Regions from separate parts of the Rhizobium sp. BK098 genome, predicted to be linked through region 3. Evidence: predicted binding sites of a transcription regulator. Region 3 holds the regulator's gene; each other region holds the start of a gene.
The links. Region 3 encodes LexA, which represses DNA repair genes until DNA is damaged. Its sites were predicted from a motif close to TGTTCNNNNTGTGTTCNG; they were not measured.
Positions count from the first base shown of each region.

Region 1: FHT73_RS15435 (helicase-related protein) is a predicted target of LexA. The motif match lies at 2,100-2,117, and genes of this name have one in related genera.
Region 2: FHT73_RS15920 (metallopeptidase family protein) is a predicted target of LexA. The motif match lies at 3,076-3,093, and genes of this name have one in related genera.
Region 4: FHT73_RS02845 (UvrD-helicase domain-containing protein) is a predicted target of LexA. The motif match lies at 3,066-3,083, and genes of this name have one in related genera.

Region 1 covers NZ_JACHYY010000005.1:205,756-210,665, reverse strand. The annotation lists gene phbB (acetoacetyl-CoA reductase) at 1-197, shown strand, start outside; gene FHT73_RS15455 (hypothetical protein) at 331-501, opposite strand; gene FHT73_RS15450 (YMGG-like glycine zipper-containing protein) at 644-898, opposite strand; gene FHT73_RS15445 (DUF3309 family protein) at 944-1,099, opposite strand; gene FHT73_RS15440 (hypothetical protein) at 1,366-1,587, opposite strand; gene FHT73_RS15435 (helicase-related protein) at 2,359-4,910, shown strand, end outside.
Region 2 covers NZ_JACHYY010000005.1:315,619-320,528, reverse strand. The annotation lists gene leuD (3-isopropylmalate dehydratase small subunit) at 1-257, opposite strand, end outside; gene FHT73_RS15935 (hypothetical protein) at 443-679, opposite strand; gene FHT73_RS15930 (CoA ester lyase) at 791-1,735, shown strand; gene FHT73_RS15925 (DUF1737 domain-containing protein) at 1,773-1,979, shown strand; gene FHT73_RS15920 (metallopeptidase family protein) at 2,404-2,841, opposite strand; gene FHT73_RS29515 (hypothetical protein) at 3,116-4,096, shown strand; gene FHT73_RS15915 (DNA polymerase Y family protein) at 4,137-4,910, shown strand, end outside.
Region 3 covers NZ_JACHYY010000010.1:93,291-98,200, forward strand. The annotation lists gene FHT73_RS23390 (ComEC/Rec2 family competence protein) at 1-1,780, shown strand, start outside; gene lexA (transcriptional repressor LexA) at 1,761-2,483, opposite strand; gene FHT73_RS23400 (VOC family protein) at 2,904-3,791, shown strand; gene kdsA (3-deoxy-8-phosphooctulonate synthase) at 3,788-4,627, shown strand; gene eno (phosphopyruvate hydratase) at 4,776-4,910, shown strand, end outside.
Region 4 covers NZ_JACHYY010000001.1:585,709-590,618, reverse strand. The annotation lists gene FHT73_RS02865 (AraC family transcriptional regulator) at 1-114, opposite strand, end outside; gene FHT73_RS02860 (DUF2000 family protein) at 150-557, shown strand; gene FHT73_RS02855 (OmpA family protein) at 616-1,284, opposite strand; gene FHT73_RS02850 (flagellin) at 1,600-2,574, opposite strand; gene FHT73_RS02845 (UvrD-helicase domain-containing protein) at 3,136-4,910, shown strand, end outside.

The DNA of each region.
Region 1 (4,910 bases), on a different contig from region 3:
CCGGCTATATCGGCACGGAGATGGTGCTGGCGGTTCCGGAGAAAGTGCTCAACGAGCGCATCATTCCGCAGATTCCCGTGGGGCGCCTCGGCGAACCCGAGGAAATCGCGCGCATCGCCGTCTTCCTGGCCAGCGACGATGCCGGTTTCATTACCGGATCGACCATATCTGCCAATGGCGGCCAGCTCTTCGTCTAGGCAATTCAGGAAAAGCGCAGGCCAGTCTTCCGCTGGGAGCTGCGCAAGGGCTATAAAAAAGCGGCTCAGGGCTACGGAGCCGCTTCAGCCTGTATAGCGCGTTACGAACGGAATTACTGAGCTCCGCCGGCAATCATCCTCTTGTTGAGGCCTGCTGCTGATGTCGTGGCTTGAATTCCAGGATGACGGCCTCAAGGGCGAGCTGCCGCTTCTCTCTGTCTCGAGCTCTCGCCGCGCTCACCAGCGCGTAAAAAGTGGTGCCGGTAAGAACGAGTGCTGCAATGCTTGCGATGATTGCGGCCATGATGCCGTTCCTTTCTCAAAACACTGCCACCTCGCCGTGATCGACGGCGCGGGAAGACGATTTTGTTGAGGGAGCTGCCGCTCCCTGAATTTCCGAGAGCGAATCCTGACCGGCCGCCAATGACGGCCGGTCAGGCAATGCCTTAGCGGCAGCGAGCCTCATAACGGTGACCGTAGCGGTCGCGATAAATGCAGTAGCCGCGACGATCTTCCGAACGCCCGATGAGGTTGCCGACTACGCCGCCAGCCACCGCGCCGACGGCGGCGCCGCCCCAGCTATGGGTGGCGACGCCACCGATCAGCGCGCCGGTGCCGGCGCCGATCGCCGTACCTTTTTCTGTTGACGTGCACGACGCCAATGCGCCGACGAGGGCGATCGCGACGATAATCTTCTTCATGGTGTTAGCTCCCTGATGTTGCGAGGTTTGAAAAATGTCTGCGGATCAGATGCGCCCCATTAATAACAGAATGAGGACAATGACGAGAACAAGCCCGAGACCACCCGATGGGCCATACCCCCAAGACCGGCTGTAACCCCAGCTGGGAAGTGCGCCAACCAGCAGCAGAATCAGTATGACAAGCAATACCGTACCAAGCATGATATGTCTCCTCCATGTCCGTCCGGCTCGAATATCCCGCCATTATCGCCGTTCGACATGGCGTTAACCTTCCAGCTTTCCCACTCGAAACTGTTCCAGTGAATGGACGAATTCCGCAATTCTGCTCATAGAAACTTGCATGCGCGACAATTGTTCCGGCTAAGAAATAAAAATGCGTGCGCACAGCAGTCGGGATGGTTAGCGAATCCTTAAATTGGATCGCATCGGGTGACGGTTACAAGCGCGGCGGCAAATTCGTTGTATGGTTAAAATACCATTAAAATACAATGGGTTGTGGTGAACGAAACGGGAAAGGCCGGATGTCCGTGATTCGTCGGCGATTCGTTCTGCATTTGAACTTTGGTTAACGGCTGGGCGTTTGCCGACATGCCGAATACAAGGATGCTGCCGTTGGCAAATGTCGTCCAGGTGATGTGTTCGCGGGCGAATTCGTTAATTCGCAGCGAACTCCGCAACAGCGTTGCCATTCAAGCTGACCTCTATGTCGCGATGCTGCTCCGGCGAAATACAACATGTAGCCGTGAACAAATGCGATACCCGCTGATATCCGCGATTCGTCACCGATTCGTTCCGGCTTTGATCGTTGTGTTAACGGCTGCACTTTTTGCGTGCATTTGTCGATTCACTATAGCTGCGCTCGTCAAAAGACGAACCGCAATCGCAGATTCGGCTCGGATTCGCGTCTCAACCATTCAGAGTCCGGTATCCTCCTGACGAGAAACCGCTAGATATTGTGGAGAACAAAACAGAATCGCTTGGAATCCGCGATTCGTCGCCGATTCGTTTCGGCTTTGGCCTGGATGTTGATGTCGTCCGCTGATTCACGCGAAACCTTATTATTTACAGATTGTTAACGATGGCACGGCGCGAAATTTCTCTGGCCGAGGATTCTCCGCTTGACTCCTTTTTTCTGCGGAAAGCCGTGTAAACGAGATTCAGCATTTGGTGGCAATCTTTTCATTGCAATCCATATGTAGCCGTGAACAAATAAGGAACATGACGGAGTCAGCGATTCGTCTCCGATTCGTTCTCAGGCTGTTCTGGATTCGCCCGGACTCGCATGGGATGCAACGTAAATGTAGCTTATGGTTGAGGCGCTCAAATATGAAATCGAATGTTGCCGCATCTGTTTTTTCATTCGGGTCTTGCCTTTGTCACATATGGTCGTCATCTGTTCGTTTCCTCCAGGAGGAGCTGGCTGATCGGAAGACGGCTGTTTCTCGCCTATGCACGGACCTATGACTCAGACTTCGCAGCCCATGATCCTGAGCGGACGCGGCGTGACCGCAGTGCTCGGACCGACCAATACCGGCAAGACCCATTATGCCATCGAGCGCATGGTGGCACACGGCAGCGGCGTGATCGGCCTGCCGCTGCGGCTGCTTGCCCGTGAGGTGTATACGCGCGTCGTCGAGAAGGTCGGCGCGCACAACGTCGCGCTGGTGACCGGTGAGGAAAAGATATCGCCGCCCAATGCGCGCTATTCGGTCTGCACGGTGGAGGCCATGCCGCGCGAGACGCGCGCCTCCTTCGTCGCGATCGACGAAGTGCAGCTTGCCGGCGATCTGGAGCGCGGACATATTTTTACCGACCGCCTTCTGCATCTGCGCGGCCGCGATGAAACCCTGCTGCTCGGCGCGGGCACGATGCGGCCGATCCTTGGACAACTTCTGCCTGGGATTACCGTCCTCGAAAGGCCGAGGCTATCGCATCTTTTCTACGCCGGGCAGAAGAAGATCACGCGGCTGCCGCAGCGCACGGCCATCGTCGCCTTTTCCGCCGATGAGGTTTATGCGATCGCAGAGCTGATCCGCCGCCAGCGCGGTGGCGCGGCCGTCGTGCTCGGCGCCCTCAGCCCGCGTACCCGCAATGCGCAGGTGGCGCTCTATCAGGCCGGCGATGTCGAATATCTGGTTGCGACCGATGCGATCGGCATGGGGCTCAACCTCGATGTCGATCATGTCGCCTTTGCGCAGGACCGCAAGTTCGACGGTTATCAATTCCGCAATCTCAATCCGGCCGAGCTCGGTCAGATCGCAGGTCGCGCCGGCCGTCATCTCAAGGACGGCACCTTCGGGGTGACGGGACAAGTCGATCCTTTCGACGATGAACTCGTGCGCCGCATCGAGGGACATGAATTCGACATGGTCAAGGTGCTGCAATGGCGCACCAAAGAACTGGATTTCGCTTCGATCGCGGCGTTGCGTGCAAGTTTGGAAGACGCGCCTCGCGTGCAGGGCTTGACGCGCGCGCTGCCTGCGGTAGACCAGCAGGCATTGGAATATCTGTCACGCGATCTGGAGATAGTCGATCTTGCCAGCAACCCGGCTCGGGTTGAGAAATTGTGGGAGGCCTGTGCGCTTCCCGACTATCGGCGCATCACGCCTGCCCAGCATGCTGATCTCATCGCCACCCTCTTTTCCGATCTCGTGCGCTATGGCACGGTGAAAGAGGATTTCCTGGCCGAACAGGTGCATCGCGCCGATCGGACGGATGGCGAGATCGACACGCTTTCGGCGCGAATCGCGCAGATAAGGACTTGGACCTATGTGTCGAACCGGCCCGGCTGGCTTGCCGATCCGACACACTGGCAAGAAAAGACGCGGGAAATCGAAGATCGATTGTCCGACGCGTTACATGAGAGGTTGACGAAACGCTTTGTTGATCGCAGGACATCTGTGCTCATGAAGCGCCTGAGAGAGAATGCGATGCTGGAAGCTGAAATCAGTGTGAATGGAGATGTCTTCGTAGAGGGGCATCATGTGGGACAGTTGACCGGATTCCGGTTCACGCCTATCGCAGGGACCGAGGGGCCGGATGCTAAAGCTGTCCAGACCGCCTCGCAGAAGGCGCTCGGGCTGGAGTTCGAGGCACGTGCCGCACGTCTGCATGCGGCCGGCAACGGCGATCTCGCGATCAGTGCCGATGGCCTCGTGCGCTGGCTCGGCGACCCCGTCGCGCGCCTGTCAGGCAGCGATCATGTCATGCGTCCGCGCGTCATCCTGCTTGCCGACGAACAGCTGACCGGCAATGCGCGCGATCATGTCGCCGCCCGTATCGAGCGTTTCGTGAACCATCACATCAGCACGATCCTGAAGCCGCTGGACGATCTCCAGCGTGCCGAAGATCTGCAGGGCCTTGCCAAGGGGCTGGCTTTCCAGCTGGTGGAGAATCTCGGCGTTCTGTTCCGCCGCGACGTTACGGAAGAAGTGAAATCGCTGGATCAGGACGGGCGTGCCTCGATGCGCCGCTACGGCGTTCGCTTCGGCGCGTACCATATTTTCGTGCCCGCCCTGCTGAAGCCGGCTCCGGCCGAGCTCATCACGCTCCTCTGGGCGCTGAAGAACGATGGCCTGGACAAGCCGGGCTATGGCGATCTGATCCCGGTTCTGGCCGCCGGCCGTACCTCGGTCGTCACCGATCCGGGCTATGAGCGCACATTTTACAAGCTTGCCGGCTTCCGGTTCCTCGGCAAGCGCGCGGTGCGCATCGACATCCTCGAGCGCCTGGCGGACCTCATCCGTCCGCTGCTGCAGTGGAAGCCCGGCCAAGCTTCGCGCCCTGACGGCGCTTATGACGGCCGTCGCTTCACGACGACGACAGCGATGCTCTCCATTCTCGGCGCGACGCTCGAAGACATGGAGGAAATCCTCAAAGGTCTCGGCTATCGCGCCGATGCGGTGAAGGCGGAGGAGGCTACGGCCTTCCTCGCTCAGCAGGATGCGGCCGCAGCGCCCGCCGCACCGGCTGGGGACGCCACAGCCGAAAAGGCCGATCATGATGATGCCGA
Region 2 (4,910 bases), on a different contig from region 3:
GCATGCTCACGCGAGGAGCCGCAGCCGAAATTATCGCCGGCGACGAGGATCTTGGCATTCTGATAGGCCGGCTTGTTCAGCACGAAATCCGGGTTCGGAGAACCGTCTTCATTGTAGCGGGCTTCAGCGAAGAGCCCCTTGCCGAGACCCGTGCGCTTGATGGTCTTCAGATAATCCTTCGGGATGATCATGTCGGTATCGACATTGACGACCGGGAGGGGTGCTGCGACACCGGTCAACTTCACGAACTTGTCCATGGGGTCCTGCCTTCATTCTCGTCTAAGCACGAATTATCCTGCCAATAGAGCAAATCCGGCCCGAAATGAAGGAAAATCTTGGAAATGCTCTAAAACGCGGCGCTTTGGGTCGTCGTGCCCTTCAGGACGAGGCCTGATCGCACACATAGGCCCGCCGGATAGACCGCCCTGCCCTGCTTTCAATCCTAGAGGTCGATGATCGTGCCGCGACCGTCGTTCCAGATGCGCATTTCGCGCTGGCCGTTCGTCTTCGCCTTGGCGTGCACCGGGGCCGGCTTCATGCGCAGCGAAATCGCGCGGGCTGCCATCAGCACGGTAAGGATAGCGCCGACGGCGAGCGTGACCGAAACGGTAAACAGCGCCATGGCTGCAAACACGGTGATACCGGCAAGTGCGATGAACAGGGAACGAATATTCTGCATGGTCGAGACCTCTCTACATCAAGCAATGTGGCCCTCATGATTGTCATCTGCAAGAGGAGCATGGCTTTTTGTTGACTTGCCTGCCGATTAAAAGCGCGGCAAAACGGCACAATGAGCCAATCTGCGAGCCAAAGCCCTTCGTCCCGTCCCGCCCGTCTGCGCCGATCGGTCTTGAGCGTTCCCGCTATCAACCGACGCGCGCTGGACAAGCTTTCGAGCCTCGAATGCGACGCGGTCATCTTCGATCTCGAGGATTCGGTTTCGCCGGAGAAAAAGGCCGAGGCGCGGGAGAATCTCCGGGCCTTCTTTGCGGTCTCGCCGCTTCCCGGCAGGGAGCGGATCATCCGTATCAATGCGCTCTCCTCCAATTTCGGTGCCGATGACCTGGCGCTGGTTACGGAGCTGGAGCCGGATGCGGTGTTGCTGCCGAAGGTGGACGAGCCGCAGGACGTAAGCGATGTCAGTGACCGGCTTGCGGAAGCCGATGCACCGGAAGACTTGCGTATCTGGGCCATGATCGAGACGCCGCGCGGCATCCTGAATGCGGCCGCGATCGCCGAAGCCGGGCGCACGGCAGGGAGCCGGCTCGATTGTTTCGTCGTCGGTCTCAACGACCTCAGAAAGGAAACGGGCGTTCTGCCGCAGCCCGGTCGCCCCTATCTCGTGCCCTGGCTGATGCAGGTGATATTGGCCGTCAGCGCTTACGGCCTTGAGGCGATCGACAGCGTCTTCAACGATTTCAGGAATGCCGAGGAGTTCGAAGCAGAATGCGGCCAGGGTGTCGCCATGGGCTTTGCCGGCAAGATGCTGATCCATCCAAACCAGATCGAGGCGGCCAACCGGCATTTCGGCCCGGCTGAGGCTGCCATTGCCGAGGCCGAAGCCATCATTGCGGCTTTTGCCGACCCGAGCGCCGCCACTCTCAATGTCGTGAACCTTGGCGGGCGCATGGTGGAGCGGCTGCACCTTGTCCAGGCGGAAAGACTCATTCATAAAGCTCGCCTGATCGAACAGCGCTCTTCGGGCACGGCAGCGGCGCCCCGCACCGAGGTCTGACCGTCGAATTGCCCGGCCAAATACGAAAGATGCCCTAATGAAACTCTACCGCTTCCTCACCGGCCCCGATGACGCTTCCTTCTGCCACAAGGTCAGTGCGGCGCTGAACAAGGGCTGGGAGCTATACGGCTCGCCGACCTATGGCTTCAATTCTGCAAGCGGGCGTATGGAGTGCGGCCAGGCCGTCGTCAAGGAAGTTGCCGGCAAGGATTACGATCCGGATATGAAGCTTTCGGAGCAGTAATAAGTTGATGAGCGAACGGGCTTCAACGAGCATTGGCTGCCATTGGAGCCTAAATAGCCCTAAATGCGTTTGATCTCGTCTTTTACTTCACGCCATGTCAAAAGCCAGATTATCGGATTTTCTTTTACATACGTGATGTCCTCGCCCTTTCTAAGGGATGAGCGTAAGGACATGCTCAGCATGCTGCTCCCTAAGCCAAAGGTGAAGGAGCTGAAGATGCCAATAAAATATATGAGCTTGGCGAAGTTTGTGACAGGATTTTCATTAAGATCCGGTGCGCCAACCTTAAAGTAATCTCCTATTATCAATAGGAGAAGGAATGAAGCGCTAAATAATAGGCTTATCCTTAAAGTCACTTTATCCTATCCGTTGCGAGTGAATCTACAATATATCGGATGATAGTAAATTTTATTGACGAAAGATATCACCGATCCGTCGCTTCTTCGGCGCTTGCCTCGATGCGCTCCATGTCCTCGTCGCTCAGGCCGAAATGGTGGCCGATCTCGTGGATCAGGACATGGGTAATGATGTCGCCGAGAGTTTCATCGTTCTCGGCCCAATAGTCGATGATCGGCCGGCGATAGAGGCGGATCTTATTGGGCATATCGCCGGTCTGGGCGGTAAAGCGCTCCGAGATGCCGCGGCCTTCGAAGAGACCGAGCAGGTCGAAGGGTGTTTCCAGCGCCATATCCTCGAACACTTCGTCATCCGGGAAATCCTCGATGAGAATGACGAGGTTGCCGGTGAGCGAGCGGAATTCCTCCGGCAAGTGGCTGTAAGCCTCCATTGCCAGGGATTCGAATGTGCTGATGGAGGGAGAATGGCGATCCCGCCAATCTTCGCTCTGGTCAACGCGAGCCATGAATATTCCTTCCTTGGCTGGTCATATAGAGACTTTGCGCTGCTTTTACGAGAGCGGAATAGAGCGTGATGCCGAAAAGTGTTTGAGCGGTTTTCGATCGACATCATGCTCTACTTTTTTGATTCTAGAGCGGATTCGGATTTTCGGGCGACAGACCGAAATCATCTGGCTCGGTTCACAGGAATATTTTCTTATGAAATGGTGTTGACTCTTTCTCCAAGCTCTGGAATCCATAAGAACATAACAGGAACATTATCGATCTGGAGTGAACGTCATGGCCGAGGCTGCCGTGGCGCGGGAAACGCTTTTTGCCCTGCGTGAAACCATTGCCCGACTGGAAGGCAGGCCGATCCCGGCGCTGGCAGCCTCGGCGCATGAGGCTTTGGCAGACAAGCCGGTGAGAGAGGCGATGGGTAGTGCGAAATCCCTGCCTACTGAGCCTACGCTTGAACAGTCGCTCCTTCCGATCGGCGTCGATGAACTCGATGCGGCTCTGCAAGGCGGTTTGCCGCTCGATGCGCTGACGGAAATCCGCTCGCTCGGCCTGCGCGATGCCGGGGCGGCGAGCGGCTTTGCCCTGGCGCTTGCGGCGAGACTGCATGCGCGAGCATCGGATAAGACCGCGGCCAAGTCGCCGGTCCTATGGATCGGCGATACGGTGGCAAGGATGGAGGCAGGCCTGCCCTATGCCATCGGCATCGGCGATTTCGGGCTGGAGCCTCAGGCTCTCCTGCAGGCGTCGCCGCGCAAGCTCGACGATGCGCTCTGGGTGGCGGAAGCAGCCCTTGGCAGTGCTGCCTTTGCCGTCGTCATTCTGGAAGTGCGCGGCAATCCCGCCCGTTTCGGTCTGACGGAGAGCCGGCGGCTGGCGCTGAGGGCCAAGGCGGCGGGACGGCCCTTGTTTCTGTTGCGACAGGGAGGCGAGGAGGAAGCAAGCAGCGCCCTCTTCCGCTTTTCCGTCGAACCCGCGCCGGCACAGGCGCGGCCCCTGCCGGACGGATCGGTGCTTGGCGGCAGCATCGGTCACCCGGCTTTTCGTCTGACCTTGGAAAAGAGCCGCAACCCGGCGCCTCTTTCCATAACCCTGGAGTGGAATGCCCATGACCGCCGCTTTGCCCCTGTCTCCGATGTTCAGTACCCTGCCTTTCCCGGCGAACACGCAGCGCATTCTGGCGCTGACCTTCCCGCATCTGCCGACCGATCGGATCGCGCGCAAGCGCTGGGGTCTGTCCTGGCGTTCGACAGGCAGGCTTGAAGCGCCGCCGCTTGCCTGTGCCGGCAAGCTCAACAATGCCATGCGGCTGACTGCGCTCAATGAACGGGCTGAAATGATCGGCCTGAAGCAGGGTCAGGGCGTGGCCGAGGCAAAGGCGATCTGTCCTGATCTCGATGTCGTCGAGGAGGATCCGGTCGCGGATCGCAAGCTTCTGGAAGCGATCGCCGACTGGTGCGACCGCTATACGCCGCTGGTGGCGATCGACGGCAAGGACGGCCTTTTTCTCGATATTACCGGCTGCGCCCATCTTTTCGGCGGCGAAGAGGCGCTGCTCGAGGATATCTTGATCCGGATTTCCCGACTGGGCTTCGATGTGCGCGGCGCCATTTCCTCTGCGCCCGGCCTCTCCTGGGCCGTCGCCCGCTTTGACGAGAGCCGCATCGTTCCGCCTGAAGCCATGGAAGAGGCACTGGCACCGCTGCCGGTTGCATGTCTTCGGCTTGGCGAGGAGATTGTCGCCGCTTTGCAGAAGATGGGCCTGAAGCAGGTCGGCGACCTTCTGGCAGCACCGCGTGCGCCGCTTGCCCGCCGTTTCGGTGCGCAGCTAATGTTGCGGCTCGATCAGGCTGTCGGCCTCGTCGAGGAACCGATTTCGCCGCGTCGCCCGGTCGCGCAATTGTCAGCCGAGCGCCGGCTTGCCGAGCCGGTGCAGGCGGAAGAGGATATTCTTCAGCTTGCCCGCCAGCTTGCCGAAACCCTGAAGCCGGGGCTGGAGGCGCGCGGCGTCGGCGGCCGTTCCTTCGAGCTTCTGCTTTTCCGGGTGGATGGGGCGGTTTTCCGCATCGCGGCCGGC
Region 3 (4,910 bases):
TGCCTTCAGCTCCTATTTCAACGGCATCGGCGCGAATGGCTTTGCCTACGGAACGCCGGAATTATTATCGCCATCCGGTGACAATGTTGCCGGCTCGCTACTGGATGCGGCCGATATCTGGCTCGCTGGCCTGCGCAACAGCATAGGCGACCGCATCAGGCAAACCTTGCCCGGAGATACCGGCGCCTTTGCGGCAGCGCTTGTCACCGATGAGAGACGTGCGATCTCGAAGGATACGACCGAGGCTCTGAGAATTGCCGGCCTGACCCACATCATCGCAATTTCCGGTCTCAACATGGCGTTGTCGGCTGGCATCTTCTATGTCGGTCTGCGCTATTTGTTCAGCCTGTTTCCCGGCGTCGTCCAGGCTTGGCCGACGAAGAAGTTCGCAGCCTTCGGCGCGCTTCTAACGGTAACGGCCTATTACCTCATTTCCGGATTCGGCGTCTCCGCCGAACGCGCCTTCATCATGATGGCGATCATGCTGGTGGCCGTACTTTTCGACAGGCCATCCATCAGCTTGCGCAATGTGGCGCTCTCAGCCATCGTCATCCTAGTCTTGTCACCGTCTCAGGTACTCGGTCCGAGTTTCCAGATGTCTTACGCCGCTACGCTGGCGCTGGTATCAGGCTATTCGCTCTGGAAACGACGGCGGCATCGCGAAAACATCCTGCCGCGCATCCGTCTGTTAAGTCCGCTACTGTTCGTCACGCGCTTCTTTGGAGGTGTGATGTCGACCTCGTTCATCGGCGGTGCGTCGACGGCCATTTTCTCGATCGAGCATTTTCACCGGTTGGCGACATATGGACTTGCTGCCAATCTTGCGGCCATGCCCGTCGTCTCTTTCATCGTCATGCCCTTCGGTATGATGGCGATGCTGCTGATGCCTTTCGGAATCGATGGACCGTTCTGGAAAGTCACCGGTGAGGGACTGGAGCTTGTGATCGCTATTGCAAAAACGGTGGCTGGGTGGGGAGGTGACATTACCTTCGGCCGCCAGCCCGGCTGGCTGATGCCGACTTTCATCGCCGGCTTCCTGATCATGAGCATGCTGCGGACCCGGCTTCGCCATATGGGCCTGTTGCTGCTGCTGTCATCTGTCGGTGTGGCCGCGTTCGGCTCTGGTGTGCCGAAGCCGGATCTGATGATCGCGGAAGATGGCATTCTCGTTGCCTTGCGCCAGGATGATATCCTCGCCACCAATCGCGAGAGACCGCAGGCCTTCATCTTCGAGCAATGGCAGAAAGCGCTAGTCGCAGCCGAACATCAACCGCCGACCATGCTCCCGACCGATAGCCGGCTTCCGCAGATCAGCAAGACGGATCGGCATAAGCGATTAAGCAATGACGAGCAGAAGGCGGTCCGCACCGCAATGGAAGAAGCTTTAGACCGCACCATGCAAGGCAGCTTTGCCTGTCAGAAGGGAGCATGGTGTGTCGCCATGCTCGAAAACGGCGCGATATTGGTCACCATCGAGAACGCGGCCTATCTGCCCGCGGCTTGCGACACCGGGAACATTGTTGTGACGCCAATCCGGCTGCGGCTGGACCACTGCCGCTCCGGAGCAACGCTCATAACCGGTGCGACATTGCGCAAAACCGGCTCCATCGAAATGGTGCTTTCCGTAGACAAGCCCATCATCTCAGCCGCATTCAACAACCCGCAGCGCCCATGGACCAGGCATCGAACCTATGATTGGCGCACCGACAAATTCGACGCGCCAATTGCAAAGGCACCACCAGTTCTGGACAATTCACCGGTCAGTGATAGCGACGAATAAGGCCGACGAGCTTGCCCTGAACCTTGACGCGATCCGGCCCGAAGATGCGGGTTTCATAGGCTGGGTTCGCGGCTTCCAGCGCGATGGAGGCACCCTTGCGACGGAAGCGCTTCAAGGTAGCTTCTTCATCGTCGACGAGTGCAACGACGATATCGCCGGGATTGGCCGTGGTCGAATTGCGGATAATGACCGTATCGCCGTCGAAAATTCCGGCGTCGATCATCGAATCTCCTCGAACTTCAAGCGCATAATGTTCGCCGGAGCCGAGCATGTCGGCGGGAACGGTAATGTCGTGCGTATTGTTCTGGATGGCGGAGATCGGAACGCCGGCTGCGATGCGACCCATCACGGGTACGGACGCCGAGCCGTTGTGATCGTCATTTGCCACTTTCGACGGAGCGGGCGGGGCAACGGGCTGTGGCTTGCCGAGGCTGCCCTCGATGACGCTGGGCGAAAAACCGCGGCGCTGTTGCAGGCTCGGATTATAGGCGTCGGGAAGCTTGATGACTTCGAGCGCTCTGGCCCGGTTCGGCAGCCTGCGGATGAAACCTCGCTCCTCCAGCGCCGTGATCAGGCGGTGAATGCCGGATTTGGATGCCAGATCCAGTGCATCCTTCATCTCGTCGAAGGATGGCGGAACACCGGATTCCTTCATGCGTTCGTGAATGAAGAGAAGCAGTTCCTGCTGCTTGCGCGTCAACATCGTCTTGGAACCTCAGAATCAAGAAAAGCCGTGAAACAAATCCAGAACGGACACTATATGTTCCATATGTGTTCCGCAAGTGCTTAAATTTCGGTAAAGCCTTGTGGGGTCAGTTAAATAATTACCATTTGCGAATAGATCGGATCGGAACATCGAGGCGCCATACTTGCGTTAACCCATGGAAAAATATGAGAAATGCCGCTCTGTTCGCTTCCAGGGCCTTGTCGTTCAGTCCGTGCGCCCAGCATTTGGATCAAAGTGCCACACTACTGCATAAGCCGGCTATGGGAGAGAATCAGCAATCACGTTTGCGAGATCGCCTTCAATCCATGTCGTGTGCTTCGGGATGTTCCATCCTCCCATCTTGAATTGCTTGGGGGATGGGCGCAAATCTGCTTCCGCAAGCAAACAGGAGAAGCCATGATTTCGTCTCCGCATCCGCTGGATCATCTCGTGCTGCCGACCGTCAATATCGCTCTGGCGCGCGAACGCCTAGGCAAGCTCGGTTTCACGGTGGCTCCAGATGCGCGCCATCCCTTTGGCACTCAGAATGCCTGCGTCTTCCTTGCCGATAAAACCTATCTCGAACCTCTGGGCGTCGCATCTCCGGAGCAATGCGAGAAGAGCATCGTAGATGGCAATGTTTTCGTCGCGCGCGATCAGGCTTATCGTTTCCGGGTGGGGGATGATGGCTTTTCGGCCGTGGTATTCGGTACGGATGATGCGGTGGCGGATGATAAGCGTTTCAACGCGGCGGCGATTTCGGCGGGGCGAATGCTGGATTTCTCGCGTCCGATGAAGATGCCGGATGGAACAGAAACCACGGCAGGCTTTCGTCTTGCCTTTGCCGCCGATCTGCGCGCGCCGGATTTTCTCGCTTTCTGCTGTCAGCGCATCAATCCGCTGCCGGCTGATCGCAGCGCGCTCGAGCGTCACGAGAACGGCGTGACTGGTATCGCGCGGGTAGCGCTTTGCGCGCCGAAGCCGGCGGTCTATCGCGGTTTCTTCGAAGAGGTTGTCGGCGACCCACGCATCATGGAGCATTCCTTTGGCCTGACGATCAGGACTGCCAATGCCGATCTCGAGATTTTGACCCCGGAAGGAATGGAGGCATTCTATGATCTGCCTGTTCGCACGAATGATCCGGGGCTCAGGGCGCGGGCAATCCTTTTCAAAACGCGCGATCTTTCCGTGACATCGTCGCATTTCACTGCTAACGGCGTCACCTATACGCGTAAGAACAATCGTCTATTGGCGAGGTTGGCGCCCGGTCAGGGCGCATTGTTCGCCTTTGAGGAGATAAAATGAGCACAAATTCCGAAGTCACCGTCGGCGAGGGTGCCTCCAAGGTCCTTTTTTCCAATACTGCAAAGCTGTCGCTGATCGCCGGTCCCTGCCAGATGGAAAGCCGCGACCATGCTTTCATGGTCGCCGGCGTTTTGAAGGAACTTTGCGGCAAGCTGGGCATCGGCCTCGTCTACAAGTCCTCCTTCGACAAAGCGAACCGCACATCGCTGTCGGGCAAGCGCGGCATCGGGCTGGAAAAGGCGCTGGAGGTTTTTGAAGACCTGAAGAAGGAATATGGCTTCCCGGTCCTGACCGACATCCACACGGAAGAGCAGTGCGCCATCGTTTCCAAGACGGTTGATATCCTGCAGATCCCGGCTTTCCTGTCGCGCCAGACAGACCTTTTGGTTGCCGCTGCCAAGACCGGCCGCGTGGTCAACGTCAAGAAAGGCCAGTTCCTGGCGCCATGGGATATGAAGAACGTGCTTGCCAAGCTGAACGAAAGCGGCAATCCGAATATTCTTCTTTGCGAGCGCGGCGCCTCCTTTGGCTACAATACGCTTGTTTCCGACATGCGCTCGCTGCCGATCATGGCGGCGATGGGCGCGCCCGTCATCTTCGACGCGACCCATTCCGTGCAGCAGCCAGGCGGACAGGGCGGTTCGACCGGCGGCGATCGTCGGTTCGTCGAGACGCTGGCGCGCGCCGCCGTTGCCGTCGGTGTCGCAGGCGTTTTTGTCGAGACGCATGAGGATCCGGACAATGCACCATCCGATGGCCCGAACATGGTCTATCTGAAGGATATGCCGCGGCTTCTGGAGAAGCTGCTGGCCTTCGACGCCATCGCCAAGGCCTGAAACGTAGCCGGCATTCAACAGGCTGACATGAACTTGCGTTACGGGCCTGCAGGAGTGCCAAATCGCGGCGCGGATCGCCATTGAAATTTCCGCGCCTTCGACTAAGACGATTTAAATCGATTTATAAACCAGCGAGCAGGGAGCTATCATGACCGCAATCACCGACATTATCGCCCGCGAGATTCTCGACAGCCGTGGCAATCCGACTGTCGAAGTCGATGTCTACCTCGAAGATGGCAGCATGGGCCGCGCGGCGGTTCCGTCGGGTGCGTCGACCGGCGCG
Region 4 (4,910 bases), on a different contig from region 3:
CTGGATGCGTTCGATGCCCGGATAGGCAGGCGCGGACAGGATGCGATTGCTCTCCGGCGTCACGCACAAACGTTCAAGACCCTCGAAGATCTGTCCGGTTACATCCTCGCGCAATGTCCCATTTCCAGACTGCATGAAAGTGACCATCGATGTTCGATACCAAAATCGCGATCGTTCTGCGAAGCGACCTTCAATCCTGGCAAAAACTGAATGTAACGGCCTTCCTGTCGACAGGCATAGCCGGACAGCATCCAGATATCATCGGCGAAGCCTATCGCGATCGCACCGGCAACGTCTACAACGCTTTGTCGATCCAGCCCATCATCGTGCTCTCGGCCGACAAGGAGAGCATTACCGCCATCCACCGCCGCTCGCTGGAGCGTGGCGTCACGTCTTCCATCTTCATCGAGGAAATGTTTTCAACTGGCCATGATGCGGCCAACCGCGCTGTCTTTTCCGAATTCGCACCGGAGGACGCCAAGGTCGTCGGCATCGCCTTGCGCGCCGACAAGAAAATCGTCGACAAGATCACCAAGGGCGCCAGCATGCACGCGTGATCCGACGCGCAAAGAAAACGGCCGGATCATGAGACCCGGCCGCATCTGTTGAAAAGGCTTAGCCGTTCTGCGTGATCGGTGCGATCTGGATCTCGACGCGGCGGTTCTGGGCGCGGCCAGCCTCGGTTGCATTCGTTGCGACCGGCTGCGATGGACCGAAGCCGATGGCCGACATGCGGCGCTGGTCGATACCCTGGCTGCCGAGGTAGGACGCAACCGATCCGGCGCGGCGCTCGGACAGATCCTGGTTATGCTGCAGGCTGCCAGTCGAATCCGTATGGCCGTTGACGTCGATCAGCGTGCGGTTGAACTTGCGTAAAACGATCGCGACAGAATTCAGCGTCGGGAAGAATTCCGGCTTGATCGCATCCTGGTCGATGTCGAAGGTGATTGCCGACGGCATGTTGAGGATGATGCGGTCGCCGACGCGCGTAACGGAGACGCCGGTGCCCTGCAGCTGCGCACGCAGTTCGGATTCCTGTTGGTCCATGTAGTTGCCGATGCCCGCACCTGCAAGCGCACCGACGCCTGCGCCGATCAACGCGGCATTGCGGCGCGAGGCCGGCGAATGGCCGATCAGAAGGCCTGCGACAGCGCCGACACCGGCACCGATCGCTGCACCGCCTGCCGTATTGGAAACTTTCTGCTCACCCGTATAGGGGTCGGTGGTCGTGCATGCGTTCAAAAAGGCTGCCGCTAGGGCAAGAATGGCAATTCTCTTCATCATGGAATCATCGCTCTCCGGTTCGATGGCCGCAGCAGATATGAAGCATTGCGGCAATATCGTGAAGAGAAATCTATGAGGCCCTTATATCTTTGGGATAGAAGCAATTTCCGCAACAATCTCTCAATATCTCGCGTGAACCATCGAATACATAATACACATTAGACCCCAGAACATTGCAAAGCCGAGCCATATCACCATCGCATTGATGCTGCCTCTGACAGCATCGCGAACACTCCAGCCAAGCGAAAAAACGGCTAAAGCCACCAAGGCAATGAGGATACGTATAACTCTGCCTCTTATGATTTTGGTTGGCTCTCAGAGATTCTGGAAAAGCTGCAAAGCCGTATTGTAGCTGGCATTGGCGATCGAGAGCGATTGCAGCCCGAGTTGCTGCTGAGCCTGCAGCGCCAGAACCTTGCTCGATTGCTGCTCCATATCGGCATCGACAAGCTTCCCGACACCGCTGGTCAGGGAATCGCTCAAATTCTTGGCGAACTCGGTCTGAAGATTGATGCGCGATTCGAGGGAGCCGAATGCGGACCCGATCGTCTTGAGCTGGTTCAACATTCCCGTCACTGTGTTGACCATGTCGGCGATGGCCCCTTGGGTCGTATTCGCATCGAGCGAGATCTCCACCTGGCCGCTCGTATTGCCGTTCTGAGTGCTGACGAGCACATAGTTCCTTGCAGCCCCGGCCTCGGTCGCGAAAGACGTCGACGTCAGCACGCCATATCCGCCGGAGCCGCTCGACTGGTCATCGATCAGATAACGCGCATCGACCGATGTGATCGGGCCGCTCGTCGAACTCACGCCTGCATAGCTCAACATGCCGATCGAAACTGTCCCGTTGCTGCCGCGGATCAGCGAGCCCGGCACTTCGTGCGGATCGATAGGATCGGCGCCATCCCGCAGCACCGTCCAGTTGACGCCATTGAAGGTCGCAGACTCTCCGATGCTACGCAGCTGCTGTTTCAGCTGCGCAATCTCGTCATTAAGCTTCGTTTTGTCGACGCTGGTCTCATAGGCGCTGACAAGCTTTGTCCTGATCTCTGTCACGACGTCGATCGCGCTGCCGACACCCGTGGAAGCCGTGCTGACGGTCGAGGCGGCGAGACCGAGCGCATCCTGAACCGACGAAATCGCACCGACGTCGGTATGCGTCAAAGTCGAGATTTTCCAGTACGTAGCATTGTCTCTCGCCGTTTGAACCCGCAGGCCCGACGACATCTGTCGTTCGGCATTACCCAGTTTGGCCTGGGTGTCCCTCAGCACTTCCAGCGCTGTATTCATAGAGGGACTGACCCTGATGAAGGTCGAAAAAATACTCACGGCACATGAACTCCGAACGCAACAATACGCAACATATACAAGGAGACATCGGAACCTTGCCGCGGGCGCTCATGCGCGCGGGCCGATCGCATCGGCAAACAGGAGCCAGGCAAAAACAACACCTGCGCTCTGGCGGTTACATATCGCCATGATTAGCAAACATGCTTAAAAATGCGCTAAGAACAACGCATAATTCACCATAATTGGGCGCGGGGGCGATAACTGGCTTAGCCCCGACGTGCTCGTCGCTATGCCGCGGCGCGACGATGGGCGAGCATTGTGTACCGCGCCGAGTCGCATCATTTCACGCGGCCGCTGCCCCCCATGAATCGACTGCTAAACCACAATTTAGATACAAACGAAGTTGTAATCTTCAGTGAGACAACGACACGTTTTATTGGCTCGCCGGCATATCCGCTCCGTGATGCAGAACGCGTATCAAGAGCTGCGAATGTGCACTTTTTGTTCTAATTTCGGCCCGTTTCTTTTGCCTTTCGAGGTAGAATCATTACATTGGGCCGCATGACCATTGGACATGACGACATTCCCTTCTTTGATGAGGAGCCGGAGCATACCGTACCGCGCCGTTCTGCGCCGGCTGCCGGCAGCATTGGCGGCGGCATCGCGGCACGCGCCATGGCGGCACGCGACAGCGGCCGCCGGCCAGATTACCTCTCGGGCCTTAATGCCGAGCAGACGGAAGCCGTGGAAACGCTCGACGGCCCCGTTCTGGTGCTTGCGGGCGCAGGCACCGGCAAGACGCGCGTGCTGACGACACGCATCGCCCATATACTCTCCACCAACCGCGCCTTCCCCAGCCAGATCCTCGCGGTCACCTTCACCAACAAGGCGGCCCGCGAGATGAAGGAACGCATCGCGCTGCTCGTCGGCGGCGCGGTCGAAGGCATGCCCTGGCTCGGCACCTTCCACTCGATCGGTGTCAAGCTGTTGCGCCGTCATGCCGAGCTGGTCGGCCTCACCTCCAGCTTCACCATTCTCGATACCGACGACGTCATCCGCCTGATCAAGCAGCTGATCCAGGCCGAAGGGTTGGACGATAAGCGCTGGCCGGCCAAACAGTTCGCCGGCATGATCGATACCTGGAAGAACAAGGGCCTCAGCCCCGCTGATATTCCGGAAGGCGACGCGCGCGCCTTCGCCAACGGCAAGGGCCGCGAACTCTATGCCGCCTATCAGAACCGCCTGAAGACGCTGAACGCCTGCGACTTCGGCGATCTTCTGCTGCATCCGATCAATATATTCAGGCAGAATCCCGATATCCTCAAGGATTATCACCAGCGCTTTCGCTACATCTTAGTCGACGAGTATCAGGACACCAACACGGCGCAGTACATGTGGCTGCGCCTGCTGGCGCAGCGGCAGAAGGGCGAGCCTCAGAATGTCTGCTGCGTCGGCGATGACGACCAGTCGATCTATGGCTGGCGCGGTGCGGAAGTAGACAATATCCTGCGCTTCGAGAAGGATTTTCCCGGCGCCAAGGTCATCAAGCTGGAGCGCAACTATCGCTCCACCGAACATATTCTCGGCGCTGCCGCGCATCTGATCGCCCATAATGAAGGCCGGCTCGGCAAGACGCTGTTCACCGACCGCTCCGACCCCGACGATATAAAGGTGCAGGTGCACGCCTCCTGGGATTCCGAGGAGGAAGCGCGCGCTATCGGTGAAGAGATCGAGCAGTTGCAGCGCAACAAGCACAATCTCAACGACATCGCCATCCTCGTGCGCGCCTCCTTCCAGATGCGCGAGTTCGAAGACCGTTTCGTCACGCTCGGCCTGAACTATCGCGTCGTCGGCGGCCCTCGCTTCTACGAGCGCCTCGAAATCCGCGATGCCATGGCCTATTTCCGCCTCGTCTGCCAACCGGCCGACGATCTCGCCTTCGAGCGCATCATCAACACGCCGAAGCGCGGCCTTGGCGACACCACCGTGCGTGCGCTGCATGACTACGCCCGCGTGCGCGATATCCCGATGCTGGCGGCAGCGACCGACATCATCGAGACGGATGAGATGAAGCCGAAGGCGCGCAAGGCGCTGTTCGACGTCGTGCAGTCCTTCCGCCGCTGGCAGGGCCTGCTCGAAAACACGCCGCATACCGATCTTGCCGAGCAGATCCTCGAAGAGTCCGGCTATACGGACATGTGGAAGAACGACAAATCGGCGGAAGCGCCGGGGCGCCTGGAAAACCTGAAAGAACTCATCCGCTCTATGGACGGCTTCGAGTCCATGCGCGGCTTCCTTGAACACGTCGCCCTCGTCATGGATGCCGAGCAGAACGA